Regions from separate parts of the Halobacillus sp. A1-3 genome, predicted to be linked through region 3. Evidence: riboswitches for the same ligand, from Rfam matches in the RefSeq annotation. Region 3 holds a riboswitch; each other region holds the start of a gene.
What was found. Region 3 has a riboswitch for S-adenosylmethionine ahead of ACRYKC_RS06165 (methionine ABC transporter ATP-binding protein). Riboswitches for the same ligand answer to the same signal wherever they lie in the genome.
Positions count from the first base shown of each region.

Region 1: another riboswitch for S-adenosylmethionine. It lies ahead of ACRYKC_RS01620 (5-methyltetrahydropteroyltriglutamate--homocysteine S-methyltransferase); the one in region 3 lies ahead of ACRYKC_RS06165 (methionine ABC transporter ATP-binding protein).
Region 2: another riboswitch for S-adenosylmethionine. It lies ahead of ACRYKC_RS11120 (methionine ABC transporter ATP-binding protein); the one in region 3 lies ahead of ACRYKC_RS06165 (methionine ABC transporter ATP-binding protein).
Region 4: another riboswitch for S-adenosylmethionine. It lies ahead of metK (methionine adenosyltransferase); the one in region 3 lies ahead of ACRYKC_RS06165 (methionine ABC transporter ATP-binding protein).

Region 1 covers NZ_JBPCEO010000001.1:345,452-350,253, forward strand. Annotated here, with positions in the region: gene ACRYKC_RS01615 (aldo/keto reductase) at 1-402, opposite strand, end outside; gene ACRYKC_RS01620 (5-methyltetrahydropteroyltriglutamate--homocysteine S-methyltransferase) at 467-1,582, opposite strand; SAM riboswitch class I at 1,678-1,776, opposite strand; gene ACRYKC_RS01625 (sugar O-acetyltransferase) at 1,842-2,402, opposite strand; gene ACRYKC_RS01630 (malate:quinone oxidoreductase) at 2,559-4,070, opposite strand; gene ACRYKC_RS01635 (metallophosphoesterase) at 4,261-4,802, opposite strand, start outside.
Region 2 covers NZ_JBPCEO010000005.1:221,973-226,774, forward strand. Annotated here, with positions in the region: gene gcvH (glycine cleavage system protein GcvH) at 1-310, shown strand, start outside; gene ACRYKC_RS11100 (toprim domain-containing protein) at 445-792, shown strand; gene ACRYKC_RS11105 (thioredoxin family protein) at 803-1,117, shown strand; gene ACRYKC_RS11110 (hypothetical protein) at 1,215-1,535, shown strand; gene ACRYKC_RS11115 (TlpA family protein disulfide reductase) at 1,528-1,944, opposite strand; SAM riboswitch class I at 2,023-2,130, shown strand; SAM riboswitch class I at 2,305-2,414, shown strand; gene ACRYKC_RS11120 (methionine ABC transporter ATP-binding protein) at 2,489-3,514, shown strand; gene ACRYKC_RS11125 (methionine ABC transporter permease) at 3,507-4,175, shown strand; gene ACRYKC_RS11130 (MetQ/NlpA family ABC transporter substrate-binding protein) at 4,203-4,802, shown strand, end outside.
Region 3 covers NZ_JBPCEO010000003.1:146,522-151,323, forward strand. Annotated here, with positions in the region: gene ACRYKC_RS06150 (Nmad3 family putative nucleotide modification protein) at 1-298, shown strand, start outside; gene ACRYKC_RS06155 (MetQ/NlpA family ABC transporter substrate-binding protein) at 440-1,270, opposite strand; gene ACRYKC_RS06160 (methionine ABC transporter permease) at 1,297-1,959, opposite strand; gene ACRYKC_RS06165 (methionine ABC transporter ATP-binding protein) at 1,919-2,962, opposite strand; SAM riboswitch class I at 3,037-3,141, opposite strand; gene ACRYKC_RS06170 (carboxymuconolactone decarboxylase family protein) at 3,324-3,671, shown strand; gene ACRYKC_RS06175 (GntR family transcriptional regulator) at 3,859-4,518, shown strand; gene gabT (4-aminobutyrate--2-oxoglutarate transaminase) at 4,541-4,802, shown strand, end outside.
Region 4 covers NZ_JBPCEO010000005.1:284,619-289,420, reverse strand. Annotated here, with positions in the region: gene ACRYKC_RS11490 (tetraprenyl-beta-curcumene synthase family protein) at 1-156, opposite strand, end outside; gene ACRYKC_RS11485 (alpha/beta hydrolase) at 209-991, opposite strand; gene ACRYKC_RS11480 (gamma carbonic anhydrase) at 1,053-1,565, shown strand; gene metK (methionine adenosyltransferase) at 1,607-2,803, opposite strand; SAM riboswitch class I at 3,017-3,130, opposite strand; gene ACRYKC_RS11470 (thiol-disulfide oxidoreductase DCC family protein) at 3,185-3,571, opposite strand; gene pckA (phosphoenolpyruvate carboxykinase (ATP)) at 3,736-4,802, shown strand, end outside.

The DNA.
Region 1 (4,802 bases), on a different contig from region 3:
ATCGTGAACGAAGACCATATCTAAACGATCGGTCTTCAGACGTTCGAGACTCTGCTCAATAGACCGTTTTGTTGCATCTTCGGTGTAATCCGTGATCACCTTGTTATCACGGGCATCCTCGAACAGACCCTCTTTTTCCTCAGTCTCCTCGGTAATATAGCGGCCGACTTTCGTGCTTATCACATACTCATCGCGATCATAATGAGAGAGCACTTCACCAAGCCGCATCTCAGCTAAGCCTGCCCCGTAAAAAGGAGCGGTATCAAAATATCGTACGCCCTGATCCCAGGCGGTCTGAATCGTTGTTTGTGCTTCATCCTCAGGGACAGCCCTAAACATATTTCCTAAAGGAGCTGTACCTAGTCCTACTCTATGTTTTAAAGCATCTTCAAGAGATTTCATGAGTTTAATTCCTCCTTAGTCAATCCTATAGATTTATATCCATTCATAGGAAAAATCAAACATCTCAAGCCTCCTGCCATACCTCATCGGCAATCCTCACGACATGGCGGATTTTCTCCCACTGCTCATCTTCTGTAATCTTGTTTCCTTCTTCGGTCGAGGCAAATCCGCACTGCGGACTTAAGCAAAGCTGACTGACCGGTACAAAATCGGACGCTTCCAAAATCCGGTTCTTCACGTGATCCGGATCCTCAAGCTCACCGAATTTCGATGTGATTAATCCGAGCACAATGGAAAGGTCAGGGCGATTCACATGACGAAGCGGTTCAAAACCGCCAGAACGCTCATCATCGAACTCTAAGAAAAGTCCATCAACATCAAGACCGCCGAAAATAGTTTGGGAGACCGCTTCATAGCTGCCGCTCGTCATGAAGGTCGACTGAAAGTTCCCGCGGCAAATGTGCATCGTTACTGTCATATCCTCCGGTCGTTTCGCAATCGACTCATTCACTACGCGTGCGCATAGTTCAGCGACTTCATCCGGGTTTTGCCCCTTCTCTTCAATGGATGCTCGTCCCTCCTCAGAAAAGAACGTCGCCCATGATGTATCATCGAGCTGCAGATAGCGGCAGCCTTCCTGATAGATTCTCTCAATGAAGCCTTGATAGGCAGTAATCAAGTCTCGAACGAGGTCTTGTTGATTTTCATAGACGTCTTCATCAATCTTCGCGCGGAATAAAAGCATATTTGGACTTGGAATTGTGAGCTTCGCCACCGCATCTCCTGCGATTTGGTTTAGAAAACGGAAATGCTCAATCATATAATGATCCGTGAACCCCACTTTTCCTGTCACTATAATGCCGCGTGCTTTTGTTTCTACTCCATCAAACTGCAAGCCTTGCTCCGTATCATAGCCTTCTACGCCATCTAGACCTTCAAGAAAATCAAAATGCCACCAGCTCCTGCGGAAATCGCCGTCGGTCACGGCTTTCAACCCAGCATTCTTCTGCTTTTCTACTAACTTAAAAATCTCTTCATCTTCTATTTTCTTTAATTCCTGCGCAGTAATTTCTCCCTTTGCCCATTGAGCGCGTGCTTCTTTCAAACGCTCTGGTCGCAGGAAGCTCCCCACATGATCTCCTTTGAATGGTGCGCGCTTCACTTCTGTAGAACTAGACATTTGAACATTCCCTCTTTCTTTTTATGTATTTAGATAATAAAAAGCCCCGCTTCTCAATAAGAAGAGGGGCTGAATATCGTAACGAACCATTTCTCTTCTTATCTTTAAGCTTCACGCTTCTGGAATTAGCACAGTACTTCACGCCTGCTGCTAAGGTTTCGTCGGGCCAGTCCCTCCACCTTTCTCGATAAGAAATAATCTATTTAACTGTTATGAATTACTATACAGGAAGAACCCAAAAAGTGGCAAGAGGAATGATTTAATCCACCTGTTTTATAACCTTCGCTGGTTTCCCTCCGACCACCACATTATCTGGAACATCCTTAACCACAACGGCTCCGGATGCGATGACCGCATTGTCTCCAATCGTCACCCCTGGGTTAATCACTGCTCTTCCCCCGATCCAAACGTTATCACCAATCGTAACCGGTTTTGTATATTCAATTTCTGAGATTCTTTCTTCTGCCTTGATAGGGTGAGTATTCGTATAGATATGTACACCGGGAGCGATCATGCAGTTCTTCCCGATCGTCACTTTCCCTCCATCTAGGATGGTACAGTCGAAGTTCGCATAAAAGTTCTCCCCAACATGAATGTTATAGCCATAGTCACACCGAAACGTTGATTCTGCATAGATTTGTTCTCCAGTCGAACCTAGTAATTCCTTTAATAGAGACGCCCGTTTCTCTTCTTCTAATTCGCTCGTATCATTAAAAGAACGGACTAAAGCTCTTGCTCTCGCTAGGTCTTTTACTAATTCCTTATCTCCTGGATAATACAGTTCTCCGTCTATCATTTTTTCTTTTTCTGTTTTCACCATGGTTCCTGCCTTTCTTTTAACGTTTCTTAGACTTATTCATAAAAAATAACCTTCAATCTAAGGATAGATTAAAGGTTTTATTGATGCTATGCTAGCGATTTATGATCTTTGATGACTTTCTACGCTCTTAAATATAGCGAGAATTAAGGTTTTGGCTTAACTATAGACTGTATCTCTTTCTTCTTTTTCATTCAGCCCAAGCGTCTCCGCCGTTGACGATTTAATCTCATCAATCATCTGCGGATTTTGCATCAGCGACAACCCATAAGAAGGAATCATATCGATTAGCTTAGACTCCCACTCTTTGATATGCTGAGGGAAACAATTTTCCAAGACTTCAAGCATAACGTTAACAGCTGTAGAGGCTCCGGGTGAAGCCCCAAGCAAGGCAGCGATTGATCCATCCTCTGCACTTACCACTTCTGTACCAAACTGAAGCGTTCCTTTTCCGCCTTCTTCGGTATCTTTAATTACTTGCACGCGCTGACCTGCAACGACTAAATCCCAATCTTCACTTTTCGCTTCAGGGATAAATTCACGGATTGCTTCCATGCGCTGTTCCTTCGATTGGAGCACTTGCTGGATCAAATATTTCGTCAGTGGCATTTGCTTTGCTCCTGCACCTACCATTGTCAGAAGGTTATCCGGTTTGACGGAGTTCACCAAATCCATCAACGAACCTTCTTTTAAGAACTTAGGTGAGAAGCCGGCAAACGGCCCGAATAGCAATGACTTTCTACCGTCAATATATCTGGTATCCAAGTGCGGCACCGACATTGGCGGAGCGCCGACTGGAGCTTTTCCGTATACCTTAGCCTCATGCTGCTCGATGACTTCCGGGTTATTACAAACCATAAACTGTCCGCTTACAGGGAAGCCGCCAATTCCTTTTCCTTCTGGAATTCCGGATTTTTGCAGTAAATGTAAAGCTCCGCCGCCATTGCCGATAAACACAAAATCTGCCGTTTGGCATGCGAGTTTTTCGCCAACGGTGTCGCGAACGGTCACTTCCCATTTTCCGTCTTCGGTGCGCTTAATATCCTCAACACTATGATTATAGTTCACTTCAACACTACTATTTTCCAGGTTATCAAACAGCTTACGGGTTAACGCTCCAAAATTCACATCTGTTCCCGTATCCATTTTAGTTGCCGCAATCGGATCCTTCGTTTTGCGGTCTTTCATAATCAACGGAAGCCATTTTGCTAGTTTTTCAGGGTCATCCGAAAATTTCATCTCTTTGAACAATGGATTGTTCGACATGGTTTCATAACGTTTCTTAAGAAAGTTTACATTGTCTTCCCCGTGGACCAAACTCATATGAGGCAGGGGTCTGATAAACTCCTGAGGATTACTTAACTTGTTGTTATTGACTAAATAAGACCAGAACTGCTTCGACACCTGAAACTGTTCATTAATCTTGATCGCTTTACTTAAATCAATCGATCCGTCAGGCTTTTCTTTCGTGTAGTTCAGCTCGCACAACGCGGCATGTCCTGTTCCTGCATTATTCCACTCGTTAGAGCTTTCTTCTCCTGATTTTCCTAGCTTTTCATATACTTTAATATTCCAGTCCGGTACTAATTCTTTAAGAAGCGACCCTAAAGTCGCACTCATGATTCCAGCGCCAATTAAGATCACGTCTGTCTTCATTTCTCTGTTGCTCATTTCTACCATCCCTTATTTCTGGAATTTGGAGGAAGGTGTAATGATCATTTAGTCACACCTCTCCTATTCTTTATATACCCACTACACATATGATAACGCTTTATAGATTAAAAAGTCACGCTTATCTAATAATTATACACTATTTGAGTATGGAAAAAAAAGAGAGTCTTAGTCTGGTAACTTAAACAGGTCAGCGCGCCTGTTTCAAGTGAAACTCCGTAATTTCGGGAAAATTGTTTAATCGTAGAGGCACCAGACTTACCCCAATACCTCTATTCACATAGAGCTGGTTCCCATCTGCCCCAAAGTCATCTGTCACCCATCCATCAGCATGAGCTTCCCCCTTGGCGAATAAATCCTTCCAGGACCAATGAGGAGTAAAAGGAACTCTGAACTGACCTCCATGAGTATGGCCTGCTACCGATGACGGTGCTTGCCGAGCCGGAATATCACTGAAGGTATTTGGGTTATGCATGAACACAAACTTTGCTGCTTCTTTCCCAACTTTATTAAAAGCCTCATTCACGTTATCTTCTTCCGGCCAATGGGCACCGATCCCTACCAGATATAAAGGTTGGTCTGTTTCTTTTATGCGTAAAGGAGTAGAAGCGTTGTGCAATACCTTGACGTCGATCCCTTCTAAATCCTCTTTGGTTTTTTCCGCAATTTTCATATTAGGATCAGACTTTTTTTTCATCATGTTATAGTCATGATTTCCAAGAACAGCGTAGA
Region 2 (4,802 bases), on a different contig from region 3:
CGGGATTACAGATTTCGCTCAGTCAGAACTTGGTGATATCGTTTTTGTTGAGTTGCCGGAAGTTGGCGAAGAGCTTGAAGCGGATGAACCATTCGGTAGTGTAGAGTCTGTTAAAACTGTATCTGAGCTTTATGCACCAGTAAGTGGTAAAGTTGTGGAAATTAACGAGGAGCTAGAGGACAGCCCTGAGTTCGTTAATGAATCTCCATACGACAAAGCTTGGATGGTTGTTGTGGAACCAAGCAATGCTTCTCAGATGGATGAATTGATGACACCAGAACAATACGAAGAAATGATTAATGAGGATTAATCGATAATTTACAATTTTTTGTACAGACAGGGGCTACATAAGATTCCTTGTCTGACATGATCGTGTATCATATTAATCATGTTCAGACCATGTCCCTTAGACATGGTCTGTTTTCATATAGTGGGTGATAGGAAATGGATAGAGAGCGAATTGTCATTGTTGAGGGAATTACTGATAAGAAAAAGCTCAAAAAGGTACTGGATGAGGATATTGAAATCATCTGCACTCATGGCACATTAGGTGTTGAACGAATGGAAGAGCTGATTTTTGATTTCAACCTAGATGATCGTTCCGTTTACATTCTTGTAGATGAAGACGACTCGGGAAATAAGTTGAGAAAACAATTGACAGAAGAACTTCCCCATGCAGAACACATTTATATTGATAAAGCGTTTAGAGAGGTTGCCGCTACGCCAGAGCCAGAATTAGCAAGAGCACTTTTGAACAGACACTTCAGTGTAAAACCGATCTACTTGATTTAGGAGGAACAACTTGGAAGAACTAGAACAAAAAACGATTGAAACAGCGATACAGGGCGATGTGTTAGCGCTCACTTTCATTCACAGTCCTTTTTGCGGCACATGCCATTTAGCTCGACAAATGCTGACAACTATTGAAGCAACATTTGGGAAAGAGATATTTTGGGAATTCAATGCCTCGTTGCATCCCGATCTTATGGAGAAGTATCGAATAGAAAGTGTCCCATGTCTGCTCGTTACAGAAAAGGGGCGGTTAGTCGAAAAGGTCTATGCTTTTCATTCTGTTCCGAACATGTATGAGAAAGTCTCAAAATATGTAAAAGAATAATCGAATGACCCGGGAAATGACGAACGATTCTTCGCTTCAGGAGAAGGGTTGACTCCTCCTTTTAAAGAATTTTAATACAGTAAAAGGAGGAGTTTTTATGATCGATTTTATTTATGAATGGGTAGAGAACGTCAATCATCGATATGACCTGTTACCTACTTGGCGTGAACGAAAACTAAACGTTGAAGTACAAGTTGGTCAGCATCAAGTTTGTTTATTTATCGATCATTCAGGGGTTCAGTTAAAAGCAACACAAGAAGGTCAAGGAAGTCTGGTTCTGCAATCGTCTACCAGTGTTATGGAAGAATTGTTTACAGGAAGCAAAAAACTGACCTCCCTACCTGAAACGATGATTAGTGTAAAGGGAGCTTATCGAAACATCTTATTTATGGAGTCTTTACTTTTACTTTCTAGATGAGTTTACCAATGGATTCTACAATCTCTAAAAAGGAAGCTTTGTCCCCGAATTGTTCATACACGTTTCCATGCTGATCAATAATCGTCGTAGTGGGTACACCTTCACACTCGTATAGGTCGTAAATCTCCCTCCCTCTGTCTTTTAAAGTAGGCTGCGTTAAAAATTCATCAGCATACTGAACGCCTTTTTCTTCTGCTCTTTCTCTACCTGCTACATTGATGGTCAGCATTTTTACCTTCTCATGATCCATCGTTTTATAAAGCTGCTCTTTTTTTGGAAGGTCTGAACCGCAATCGGGACACCAGGAGACCCAAAACGTGAGAACAATTACTTTTCCAATATCTTCATCTAGCTGGTAAGTTTCTTCATTATGAATGTATGGTAGCTCAAATAGTGGTGCTTTTTTCAACTTTATACTCTCCTCTTTTTTTGTTGACGTGTAGGTAGTACAATGCTAACATATTTAATAATTTCATATCGACATCTTCACTTATCCAGAGTGGCGGAGGGACTGGCCCTGTGATGCCCAGCAACCGGCTCCATATGAGCACGGTGCTAATTCCTGCAAAGCGATTATCGCTTTGATAGATGAGAAGAGGTAGTAACGTAAATCTCTTCTTAATGGAAGGGATTTTTTTATTGCCTGTTTCTTTTTTATGAAAGTAGTTAATTTTCTGCTTTTTTTGTTGACACAAAATTTTGGCGGTGATACAATTCCTCTTGTGCTACTTAAGCGAGTTAAAGTGATAATCATTTAATATACCAAAATCTCTTATCCAGAGTGGCGGAGGGACTGGCCCGATGATGCCCGGCAACCCACGAACATCTTGTTCGAGAAGGTGCCAATTCCTACAGAGCGTAAGCCCTGATAGATGAGAGAACAGATTTGACTTAGGATACATACGCCTTTCTGTTCTCTGAATCAGAAAGGCGTTTTTTTATGGAGGGACAACATGATTACAATCAAAGGCTTATCCAAAGTATTTCAAACAAAAGACAAACAGGTAACTGCTGTAGATAACCTTGATCTTTCAATAAAGAAAGGCGAAATCTACGGTGTGATCGGATACAGCGGTGCCGGAAAAAGTACGTTTATAAGGCTATTGAATCGTCTGGAAGACCCTACGGGCGGTAAGGTAACCATCAACGAACAGGAATTGACCTCCCTAAGTAAAGGGAAGTTGAGAGTAGCCCGTCAGGAGATAGGGATGATTTTTCAGCACTTCAACTTACTTTGGTCTAGAACCGTTCATGACAATATCGCTTTTCCTCTGGAAATTGCCGGTACACCAAAAGCAGAAAGGCAAAAAAGAGTCAATGAATTAATAGACTTGGTCGGATTGAGTGGTCGTGGAAATTCATATCCTTCTCAGCTTAGTGGAGGACAAAAACAGAGGGTAGGTATTGCTCGGGCTTTAGCAAACAATCCTAAAGTGCTACTTTGCGACGAAGCAACATCAGCCCTTGACCCTGAGACGACAGATTCAATTTTAGACCTGCTTGTAGATATCAACGAAAAATTGGGGCTGACAATTGTTCTAATCACTCATGAAATGCACGTTATTCGCAAAATTTGTCACCAGGTGGCGGTTATGGAAGAAGGAAAAATCGTCGAACAGGGAGATGTTCTGGATGTATTCCTTCATCCTAAACAGCAAGTGACGAAGAAATTCGTCGATCAGGTCATGGGAGATCCAGAAAAAGAACACTCACTAGGGCTTATAAAAGACAATTACAAGAGTGGGGAAATCGTAAGACTCCACTTCGTTGGAGACAGTGCGAACCAAGCACTGATTAGTGATCTATCTAGAAAGTTCGTACTAGATGTGAACATTTTGCATGGTAAGATCACTCAAACGCAAAAAGGTGCTTATGGAACGATGTTTGTTCAATTTGAAGGTGCTAAAGAAGAAATTAACCGGGCGATCCATTACATCGAAGAAACGTCAGTAGAAGTGGAGGTGAACCCGAATGTTTAATCAGTGGTTTCCAAATGTAAGTATGGAAGACATGATTACGGCTACAAACGAAACATTATATATGACTTTAGTTTCCGTAGCAGGAACGTTCATTATCGGGTTGTTCCTTGGATTGCTGCTCTTTTTGTCTGGGCCGGGAGGGCTTTGGCAGAACAAGGTATTAAATATGATTACAGCATCGGTTGTTAACGTGTTCCGTGCGATTCCTTTCATTATATTAATTTTACTATTATTCCCGTTTACTGACTTTTTAATGGGAACCATCCGTGGTCCAAAAGCTGCATTACCTGCCCTTATAATCGGAGGAGCTCCATTCTATGCACGTCTAGTGGAGATCGCCCTGAAAGAAGTAAACAAAGGGGTAGTGGAAGCGGCAAAAGCAATGGGGGCAAAATATTCGACGATTATCTTTAAAGTTCTGCTTCCAGAATCGATGCCAGCCTTAATATCTGGGATCACAGTGACAGCGATCGCTCTGATCGGCTACACAGCTGTTGCAGGAGCAATCGGGGCTGGTGGTTTAGGTGACTTTGCCTATTTCTACGGATTTCAGCGTAGTAACTGGGATGTTGTATTTATTTGTACCATTCTAATCATTATTATTGTGTTCATTTTCCAATTCATCGGGGATCTTATTACCCGTAAATTGGATAAAAGATAAAAATAAAAAAAAGGGAGAGTTATTGAAATGAAAAAATTATGGACAGCCGGTCTGGCCTTATTATTTGTACTTGTACTTGCTGCATGTGGATCTTCTGAAGAAAATGCATCAGGGTCTGAAGGAGGCAGCGGAGAGGAAAGCTCTGAGATTAAAGTAGGGGCAACGAGTGTTCCTCATGCTGAAGTATTGGAACAAGCAAAACCTATTCTTGAAGAAGAGGGAATTACTTTGAAGATTGAAGAATATCAGGACTACATTCTGCCGAATAAAGATTTGGCTGAAGGACGTATAGATGCCAATTACTTTCAAACCATTCCTTATTTAGAGCTTCAAGAAGAAGAAAATGATTATGATTTTGCAAACCTTGGCGGTATTCATATTGAACCAATTGGTGTCTATTCTCAAAAGTATGACAATCTTGAAGATATTGAAGAAGGCACGACACTAGTCATGAGCCGTTCTGTTTCAACACATGGTCGTGTTCTTTCCTTATTAGAAAAAGAAGGACTTATTAAGCTGGATGAGAGTGTTGAAAAAGTAGACGCTACGGTTGATGATATTGTAGAAAATCCAAAGAACCTTGAATTTGATACAGGCGTAGATGCTGCTAACCTACCTGAAGTTTAT
Region 3 (4,802 bases):
AGCGAACCGTAACTTTTCTAAAGATAGAAAAAAGCGTGGATGGGGTACTTTTTCTTATAGAGATGAACTTGTTTTGACCCAAGAAGGAGCAAAGAATCGCACCGAATGGAAAATTCCTCTCTGTTTTAAAGGCGAGGAGGCAAAGTTTACCCACAATATCAAGCAGTGGGAAGAGGAGACGGATGTGATAAGGATGCAGACCTCCGGCAGAGGCGATCAAGAAATGTATGTCAGTGACAACAAAGAAGTAGTCAATTGGGCAGAGAGTCTAATAATAAACGGACCGGCACGTTCCTGATAGAGACGCTTGTATAAAAAGATGTGCAATGATGGAAAGATCAAAATGTGGGAATCCAGGATTCGCACGATCGGTTTACAGGCCGGTTGTAAAAGAAAGAACGTCCCTGGGTCAATGGGAACCAGGGACGTTCTATTCATATTATTCTTCTTTCATCCACTGGGGTTTACCGAATCCCTCGAACTCTTCATCCATGATTTTTTCAAACTCATCTGATTCGATTACTTCACGGATATCTTTGACAAACTGCTTGTCCAGATCTTCTGTATTTACAGCAACACGGTTGCGGTAATCATCTGGCATGTCTTCCAAGGCCAATGCTTCAAGGAGATCCATTTCCGCAGCTAGTGCATAATTACCTGGGACCATAGCCAGGTCTTCACTATCAACAAGTCGAGGCAGCTGGCCGGCTTCTACTTCTACAAATTTGATTGATTTTGGATTTTCCTCAATGTCTTTAAGGGACGCACGAAGAGGATCCACATCTTCTTTAATCTTTACCAAGCCTTCTTTTTCTAACACGATCAGTGCCCGGGCAAGGTTTGTTGGGTCATTGGGGACTCCCATCGTACTGCCTTTTTCGATACCTTTGATATCCTCAAATTCGTTGGAATAAATACCCATAGGAGCTGTGGGAACGACAATTACTTCAGATAGATCAAGGTTGTGCTCTTTAGCGAAAGATTCTAGATAAATTTTATGCTGAAAAAGATTGGCGTCTAAATCACCGTTTGCTAGAGCTTTGTTGGGCTGAACATAATCCGTGAATTCTTTGTTTGTCACTTCGTAGCCTTTCTCTTCTAGTAGAGGAGCGATTGCTTGATTGACCATATCACTATACGGTCCGGATGTAGCTCCGAAGCGTATAGTCTTTTTTTCTGATGCATCTGCATCACCTGATGCTTCCTCTCCACAGGCTGCTAGAAAGGCAACGGAGAGTAGGGTAAGAAGCAATAAAAATAATTTCTTCATGAGTAATTCCTCCTAAGTATGTGTATTCAGCTTTTTTTAACAGATTTGGCTAAAAAGTCTCCAGCATATTGGACCACTTGTACCATTACAATCAACAAGATGACCGTTGTGAACATAACGAAGTTGTCATACCGGTAGTACCCGTAGCGTATAGCTAAGTCGCCGATTCCGCCTCCGCCAATGGCTCCGGCCATGGCTGAATAACCGATCAAGCTGATTGCGGTGATCGTCAGCCCGCTGATTAGTCCTGACTTGATTTCAGGAAAAATGATATCTTTAATGATCAGCCATGGTGACGCTCCACAGGCAATGGCTGCTTCAATTACGCCCCGGTCAATGTCCCTGGCAGAGGACTCGACAATCCTAGCATAAAAAGGAATGGCTGCTACAGATAAAGCGACAGATGCAGCTACAGGTCCTGTTGTTGTGCCTAATAGGAAGTTAGTAAAAGGGAATAAAAAGACGAGCAAGATGATAAATGGAACAGATCTAACTAGGTTAACCACAACTCCCGCTACGCTCTTTACCCATTTGTTCTCCAAAAATAGATCACGATCTGTTACGAATAATAAGAGTCCGAGTGGCAGGCCTGCAATCAAGGCGACCACAAGGCCAATTCCAACCATAATCAACGTTTCAATAAAGGATTTATTCAGCTCGGGCAACAGGGTGATGAACTGATCTGCCATGTTTCAACACCTCCACTTCTTCTAAGGTTGTTTGCAAGCTTTGCAGTGCTGCTTGTATTTCTTTTTCTTCCCCCGTCAACTCCATTACGAATGTTCCTAAAGCTTTCTCCTGAATGTAGTCAATGTTTGCGTGAAGAATGTTTCCCCTTACGTTGAATTTCTGCAAAAGGTCTGAAACAACCGATTCATTTGCTAGATTCCCGCTAAATTTCATATGTACGATGGTTCCAGTGCTTCGCTCCAAAAGCTCATCAGGAATGTTAAAATCAATGACGGTTTGGATGAACCGTTTCGTCAATGTGTTCTTTGGCGAGGAAAAAATATCGTACGTTTTACCTTCTTCAACGATTTGTCCGTCTTCCATAACTGCACAGCGATCACAAATTTCTTTCACGACTTCCATCTCATGGGTAATTAAGACGATAGTAAGGCCCAGCTCACGATTAATTTTTTTCAGAAGCTGTAGGATCGACTTCGTGGTATTAGGATCAAGTGCAGAAGTAGCTTCATCACATAAAAGTACCTTTGGATTGTTCGCAAGGGCTCGAGCGATGCTGACACGCTGCTTTTGTCCCCCGCTTAACTGGGCAGGATACTGATCTGCTTTGTCGGAGAGACCGACAAGTTCAAGGAGCTCGAGTGCACGTTTCTTGCGTTCGTTTTTACCGACACCAGAAGCTTTCAATGCAAATGCTACATTGTCTACAACGGTTTTAGCCATTGCTAAGTGAAAGCCTTGAAAAATCATCCCAATCGACTGTCTTGCTTTTCTCAGTTCTTTGGAAGACAAGGATAAGAGATCGATTCCATCTACCAATACTTTCCCGCTTGTCGGTCGTTCTAAAATGTTTAAGCAGCGTAGTAACGTACTTTTCCCGGCACCACTGTACCCGACGACTCCGAATATTTCTCCTTTTTCAATTTCCAACGACACATGATCGACACCGATAATCTGCCGCTCTTTAGATTGATAGACTTTACTCAGCTGTTCAATCGAAATCATAAGGTTTCCTCCTTTATTCCATAAAAAAACTCTTCCGAATTCGGAAGAGAGTTTCGCATAGATATTCTGCCAAACTCTTATCTTCCAGAACACTTACATTCTGCAGGAATTAGCACCACTCCTTTCGGAAGGTTGCTGTGACATCAAAGGGCCGTTCCCTCAGTCACTCTCGATAAGAATTAATAATTAGGTATATTAGATTATGTTTTATTACTTTACAGTAAACAAGCATCATTGTAAATAATATTTTAAATATTTATAAAAATAGAGGTAATATGCTCCCGAGCATTCCCAATTGTTTATTCAAATGGAAAAGCCAAGGAATGGTCACAGTATTAAATAGAAGGGAGAGTATGAAATTATGAACAAGAATGCGGAGCAGATTCTGCACGATTATCGAAAGGGGATCGAAGAACTCACGAGTCACTTACCTGAAGCAACAAAAGAATATAATCGATTTACAGGCGCATTTTTTGAAGACGGAGAATTAGAGAGAGGGACTAAACATTTGATGGTGCTTGCGATCAGCTTGAAATATGGAGACGAAGCGAGTATCACATACCACATGGACCAATGTGTAGAGATGGGGTGCACGGACCAGCAGATTTATGAAACGATGGGAGTTAGCGCTGCTTACGGGGGCGGTTCTGCGATGAGTCAGGCTGTTACAGTAGGAATGAAAATAGTAGAGGAGTTTCGAAAGCGATAATGCAAAAAGCCGGGATAATTATCCCGGCTTTTTCTATTTTGTGGCAATAAAACAATTGTTGCGTTCAGAATTTGTGTAATAATTACTAAATTCTGAAAATTATGTAGAATAAATCAATACTTTACGTTATGATGTTGATAGATTCAAATTGTATACAATCTTTGAATACAAAATGGTGGGGTAATTCATGTCAACTAAAAAGAGAAATGAAGAAATGGCCTATGAGAAGGTTAAGCGTGCCATAATGCTTAAACGTTTGAACCCTGGTCAGAGGATAACGGAAGATTGGGTCAGTAAAGAATTAAATATGAGCAGAACTCCTATTCGAGCAGCTTTCAAAAGATTAGAGAGTGAAAAGCTCATAGAGCTTGTACCTAATAAAGGAGCGGTTGTTCACAACCCTTCAAATAAAGAGTTAGAGGATGTATTTAATTTGAGAACCGTTCTTGAAACGTATGCTGCGAGTTTGGCTATTCCGGAATTGACTAGTCAGGATTTTGCAGTTTTGTATGATTTATTGAATCAAGAAAAGGAGGCTTATAGAAAGAAAGACTTTGAGGAGTTTATGAGAGTTAATGGCTTGATTCACGCCTTCCCAGCTAGAGTAGCAAATAATAAATTCCTTTTACATGAGATAGAAACACTGAATCAGTGGTCCGACTGTTATCTAATTTTGAGAGATGAATTTTATTCTACTCCAATAGATGAGGTCAAATCTATTCCTGAACATAAAGAAATCGTCTTGAAACTTGAAAATAGAGATACGAGTGGAGTGGAAGAAGCGATTCGTTCTCATATGGCCTCGACACTTAAAGATTTATCTAATCGAACATCCATATTCAATTAAATAAAAATTAAGGAGCGGTGTTATGTCAACATCTAGTATTCAAACCAATCTTCCAGGCCCTAAAGCAAGTAGTTTACTTGAACGACGTCATAGTGTGGTACCTGATGCCGTGAGCTACGGACTTCCAACGTTCGCTGAAAAAGCAGAAGGAGCCAGAATTACTGATGTAGATGGCAATACTTTTATCGACTTTGCTGGTGCGATAGGAACGATCAACGTTGGGCATTGCCATCCTAAAGTGAAGGAAGCCTTGCACAACCAAGTGGAAAAATTTATCCATACAG
Region 4 (4,802 bases), on a different contig from region 3:
GTATATGGATCCCCCTTCACAATGAAAAGTCTTCCCTTCGATACTCGCTAAAGCCTGGGTTCGAAGCTCCTCATTGGGGATAGCCTGAGCCTTTTCAATCCAATAATTTAATTCTTTATGTACAGCAGGGAAAATCCTCCGATACACTTTATACATTAGATGCACGGCGTTATGTGGCACATGAGCTGTCAAGTTGATCCCTCCTATATCAGGATTTATCCAGGTGAAGTGTTATGAAACTTTTTGTATAGTTATAGACTGTATTCCATTCGGGCTCATTAAAAATCTCATGATAAAGACCAGGCCATTGTTTATAGCATTTCTCTTTACATGACACTTTATTAAACCACTCTTTTGTCTTTTCAATATCAACCATCAAGTCTTTATCTGCCTGCATGACAAGAAGAGGGACATCTGGAAATCGGTCAATATTTTGAAACGATTGTTTAATCGCTTTTCTGAACTCTCTATACCAGCGAATTGATACTTTGGATAAGATCATGGAATCCTGTTTATCTCTGATGATAAGCTCCTGATTCCTCGTAACCATTTCCGGTTTCATAGGGGCTTTTACACTGAGAGTAGGCCATACCCGATTAATGATATGAGAAAAAGCTTCCAGCGTCTTTCCTGCTCCATTCTGAATACCGGCTGCAGGGGACGAAAGGATGACACCATCAACCATAGGATGAAAGGTTTGCATGGCACGTATGACTGCTATGGCTCCCATGCTGTGGCCTAATACGAAGATCGGTCTGGACTCATCTGCTTTAGTAATCCAATACCCAATCGTTTTTATATACTCATCAAATTTATAGATATGACCTTTTTTCCCTGTCGACTTTCCTTGCCCCGGGAGATCGCCATAAATGACACTGAATCCGTCTTTTTGAAAGTGAGCCGCAAGCTCATCGTAGCGCCCTGCATGTTCAAATGCCCCATGGACAATCACTATTGTAGCCAGGTTCTGTTCTGAAACCAATTTTATCATCCGTACACGACTCCTTACGATTTGCTATACTGTTTATACACATATTATAAGGGGGTTCTACATGATTTGCGAATATAAAGGAAAGCTGCCTCAAATTGATCCGAGTGCTTATATTGCAGAAGATGCCGTCATCACGGGGGATGTAAAAATCGGTGAACTTTCCAGCGTGTGGTTCAAAACCGTGATCAGAGGAGACGTTTCACCTGTACATATAGGAAAAAATGTAAATATCCAAGATTTAAGCATGCTTCATCAAAGCCCTAATCAGCCGCTAATTATTGAAGACGGAGTAACTGTCGGTCATCAAGTGACCTTACACTCTGCCCACATTAAAAAGAACGCATTGATCGGAATGGGCTCACTTATCCTTGACGGAGCAGAAATTGGTGAGCAAACTTTCATAGGAGCGGGAAGCTTAGTTCCACCCGGAAAAGTAATACCGCCAAATACGCTGGCATTTGGAAGGCCTGCAAAAGTTGTGCGTGAATTGAACGAAACGGATATTCAGGAACTTGACCGCATTCGTAAAACTTATGTTGAAAAAGGACAATATTATAAAAGCCTGCAAACCTAACTATTAAAAAAGCCTCTGAAAATGAATTCAGAGGCTTTGTTTTACTTCAAGCGGTTTATAAGTTCTTCTGCTTTATCAGTTTTTTCCCATGGAAATTCCACATCAGTCCGTCCGAAGTGACCGTAAGCAGCTGTTTGACGATAAATCGGACGACGAAGGTCCAACATTTTAATAATTCCAGCTGGACGTAGGTCAAACAAGTCTCTAACTGCTTCAACCAGCTTTTCTTCGCTTACCTTCCCTGTACCGAACGTATTTATAGAAATGGATACAGGCTGGGCAACACCGATAGCGTACGCCAGCTGAACCTCCACAGTATCTGCAAGACCTGCTGCTACGATGTTCTTAGCTACGTAACGCGCCGCATAAGCAGCGGAGCGGTCCACTTTTGTCGCATCTTTCCCACTGAAAGCGCCGCCCCCGTGTCGAGCATATCCACCATAAGTATCAACAATAATTTTTCTTCCTGTCAGACCTGCATCCCCTTGCGGCCCGCCGATTACGAAACGACCTGTAGGGTTAATGAAATATTTTGTATGATTATCAATTAAGTAAGAAGGCACAACAGGATCAATGACTTCAGCTTTAATGTCTTTTTTAATTTGATCAAGCGTAATTTCCTCAGCATGCTGAGTAGAAATAACAATAGTATCAACGCGAACCGGTTGATCATTTTCATCGTATTCAATCGTAACTTGAGTTTTCCCGTCTGGACGTAAGTACTCGAGTGTACCGTCGTTACGAACATCAGATAAGCGCTTGGAAAGTTTATGCGCAAGAGAGATCGGCAAAGGCATCAATTCTTTTGTTTCATTGTTTGCGAATCCGAACATAAGCCCCTGGTCACCTGCACCAATTGCCTCAATTTCATCCTCGCTCATTTGTCCCTCACGTGATTCATAGGCAACATCTACTCCACCGGCGATATCTGGGGACTGTTCGTCTATGGCAGTAAGAACTGCACACGTATCAGCATCAAAACCATACTTGGCTCTTGTATAGCCAATATCCTTGATCGTCTGGCGTACAATAGATGGAATATCTACATAGGTATTGGTACTGATTTCTCCAGACACTAGTACAAGTCCTGTAGTGACTGTCGTTTCACATGCGACCCTTGCATTTGGGTCGTTTTTTAAAATTTCGTCTAAGATCGCATCAGAAATCTGGTCACAAATTTTATCAGGGTGGCCCTCGGTAACAGATTCTGATGTGAATAACCGGCGATTGGCAGGCATTCTCTAAAACTCCTCCTTCTGAAAGTTCAATGAATTAGACGGAACTCTTTACCAGTATGTGTAGAAACCGTATGACAGTTTCTTTATTCGTTCATTTCATATCTTGTCCTCCGGAACTACGTACAAAGGAGGATCAAGTTCACTTATGGATCATTTCCTTATATAAAAGAAAAAACCCTTCCTGACTTAGAGGAAAGGGGCTGCTTCCTTTCGCTCTTATCGTCCAAGGAGTCATTGATCTCCTTGCTTCAGGTTAGCACCATGTCATTTGAATGACGGGTTGCCGGGCTTCAAAGGGCCTGTCCCTCCACCGACTCTGGATAAGAGAGTTTCCGTTCTTGGATATCGTATCGAAAACCATGTTTAATGTCAATTAAATACCTATGACTTAGGCAAAGAGCAAGAGCCATTCTTACACTTACCTTTGAAAAGTTTATAACGGCTTCTAGCCACGAATGCGTATAGTGGTTTTCCAATTATGCTGCTTCCAGGAATGGAAAAAAGGACTCCTGGAATAAACGTGAGCGGACATTTTCTCATAAGATAAGTAATAGCAAAGTACCCTCTCTTCTCATCTCCAGAGGGAAGCAGTACGTGTAACTCCTGTTTTATTGCTTTTTCCCTACTTTTGGGTAGAGAATTTACCTTCCCATATTGTTGAAGAGAGATCCACTCCATCGTATTAAACCAATCAAACCTTTTAAACAGACGCTTTGATTGATTACACAAGTAACAACCCCCATCGTAAAGCACAAGTGATTTGCTCATTAAATCACAACCTTTCTTCTTTTATTTTACCTGATAAAAGGGTAAAAAATAAATTGAAAGCATTTTCACAAAGAGTATGGATTATTAATATGAATGTGTTATACTAATGTTCAAATTAAGTACTTAGCTTATTGAAATCTTTTAAAAAAGGCGGGTAGACACATATGAGTGCCATTAATCAAATGTCAGAATTAAACCTCTTATTAGCCCAGGAGCATGTCCACCACCAATTATCGGTACCTCAATTAGTGGAGCACATCTTAGAGCGTCATGAAGGGGCGCTTACGGACAAAGGAGCCATCCAGGCGACCACTGGAGCTTATACAGGACGATCTCCTAAGGATAAATTTATAGTAAAAGATGATGTCTCCGCTAATAAAGTTGATTGGGGCAAGGTAAATCAGCCCATCGATGAAGACACCTTCACCACACTTTACCATAAAGTGCTCGATTACTTGAAAGATCGTGACGCCTTGTTTTCCTTTAAAGGGTTTGCTGGGGCTGATGAAAAGTTCAGGCTTCCGATCAGAGTTATTAACGAATTCGCTTGGCATAATCTGTTTGCCCGACAAATGTTCATCCGACCTTCCGAAGATGAAGTGGAAGAATTAGAGCCAGAATTCACCGTGGTATCCGCACCGACATTTAAAGCAGAACCTGATGTTGACGGAACAAATTCAGAAGCCTTTATCATGGTTTCGTTTAAACACCGTATCGTTTTAATCGGTGGAACAGAATACGCTGGCGAAATTAAGAAATCAATCTTCTCTGTTATGAACTTCATGCTTCCTCAAAAAAATGTATTGCCTATGCATTGTTCTGCTAATGTAGGAAAAGAGGGCGATGTCGCTTTATTCTTCGGTCTTTCAGGCACAGGTAAAACAACTTTGTCGGCTGATCCCAACCGGAGATTAATCGGTGATGATGAACATGCCTGGTCCAATTACGGTATCTTCAACATTGAGGGTGGCTGTTATGCGAAGTGCATAAGTTTGTCTGAGAAAAACGAACCACAGATATTTAATGCCATTCACTTTGGTTCAGTATTAGAAAACGTCGTTCTAAAACCAAATAGTCATGTTCCTGATTTTGAGGATACGAGTTTGACTGAAAATACAAGAGCAGCTTATCCGATCGATCATATAGATAATATCATCCGCCCAAGCATTGCAGGGCATCCAAACGCAATCATTTTCCTTACAGCCGATGCAACTGGTGTGCTTCCACCAAT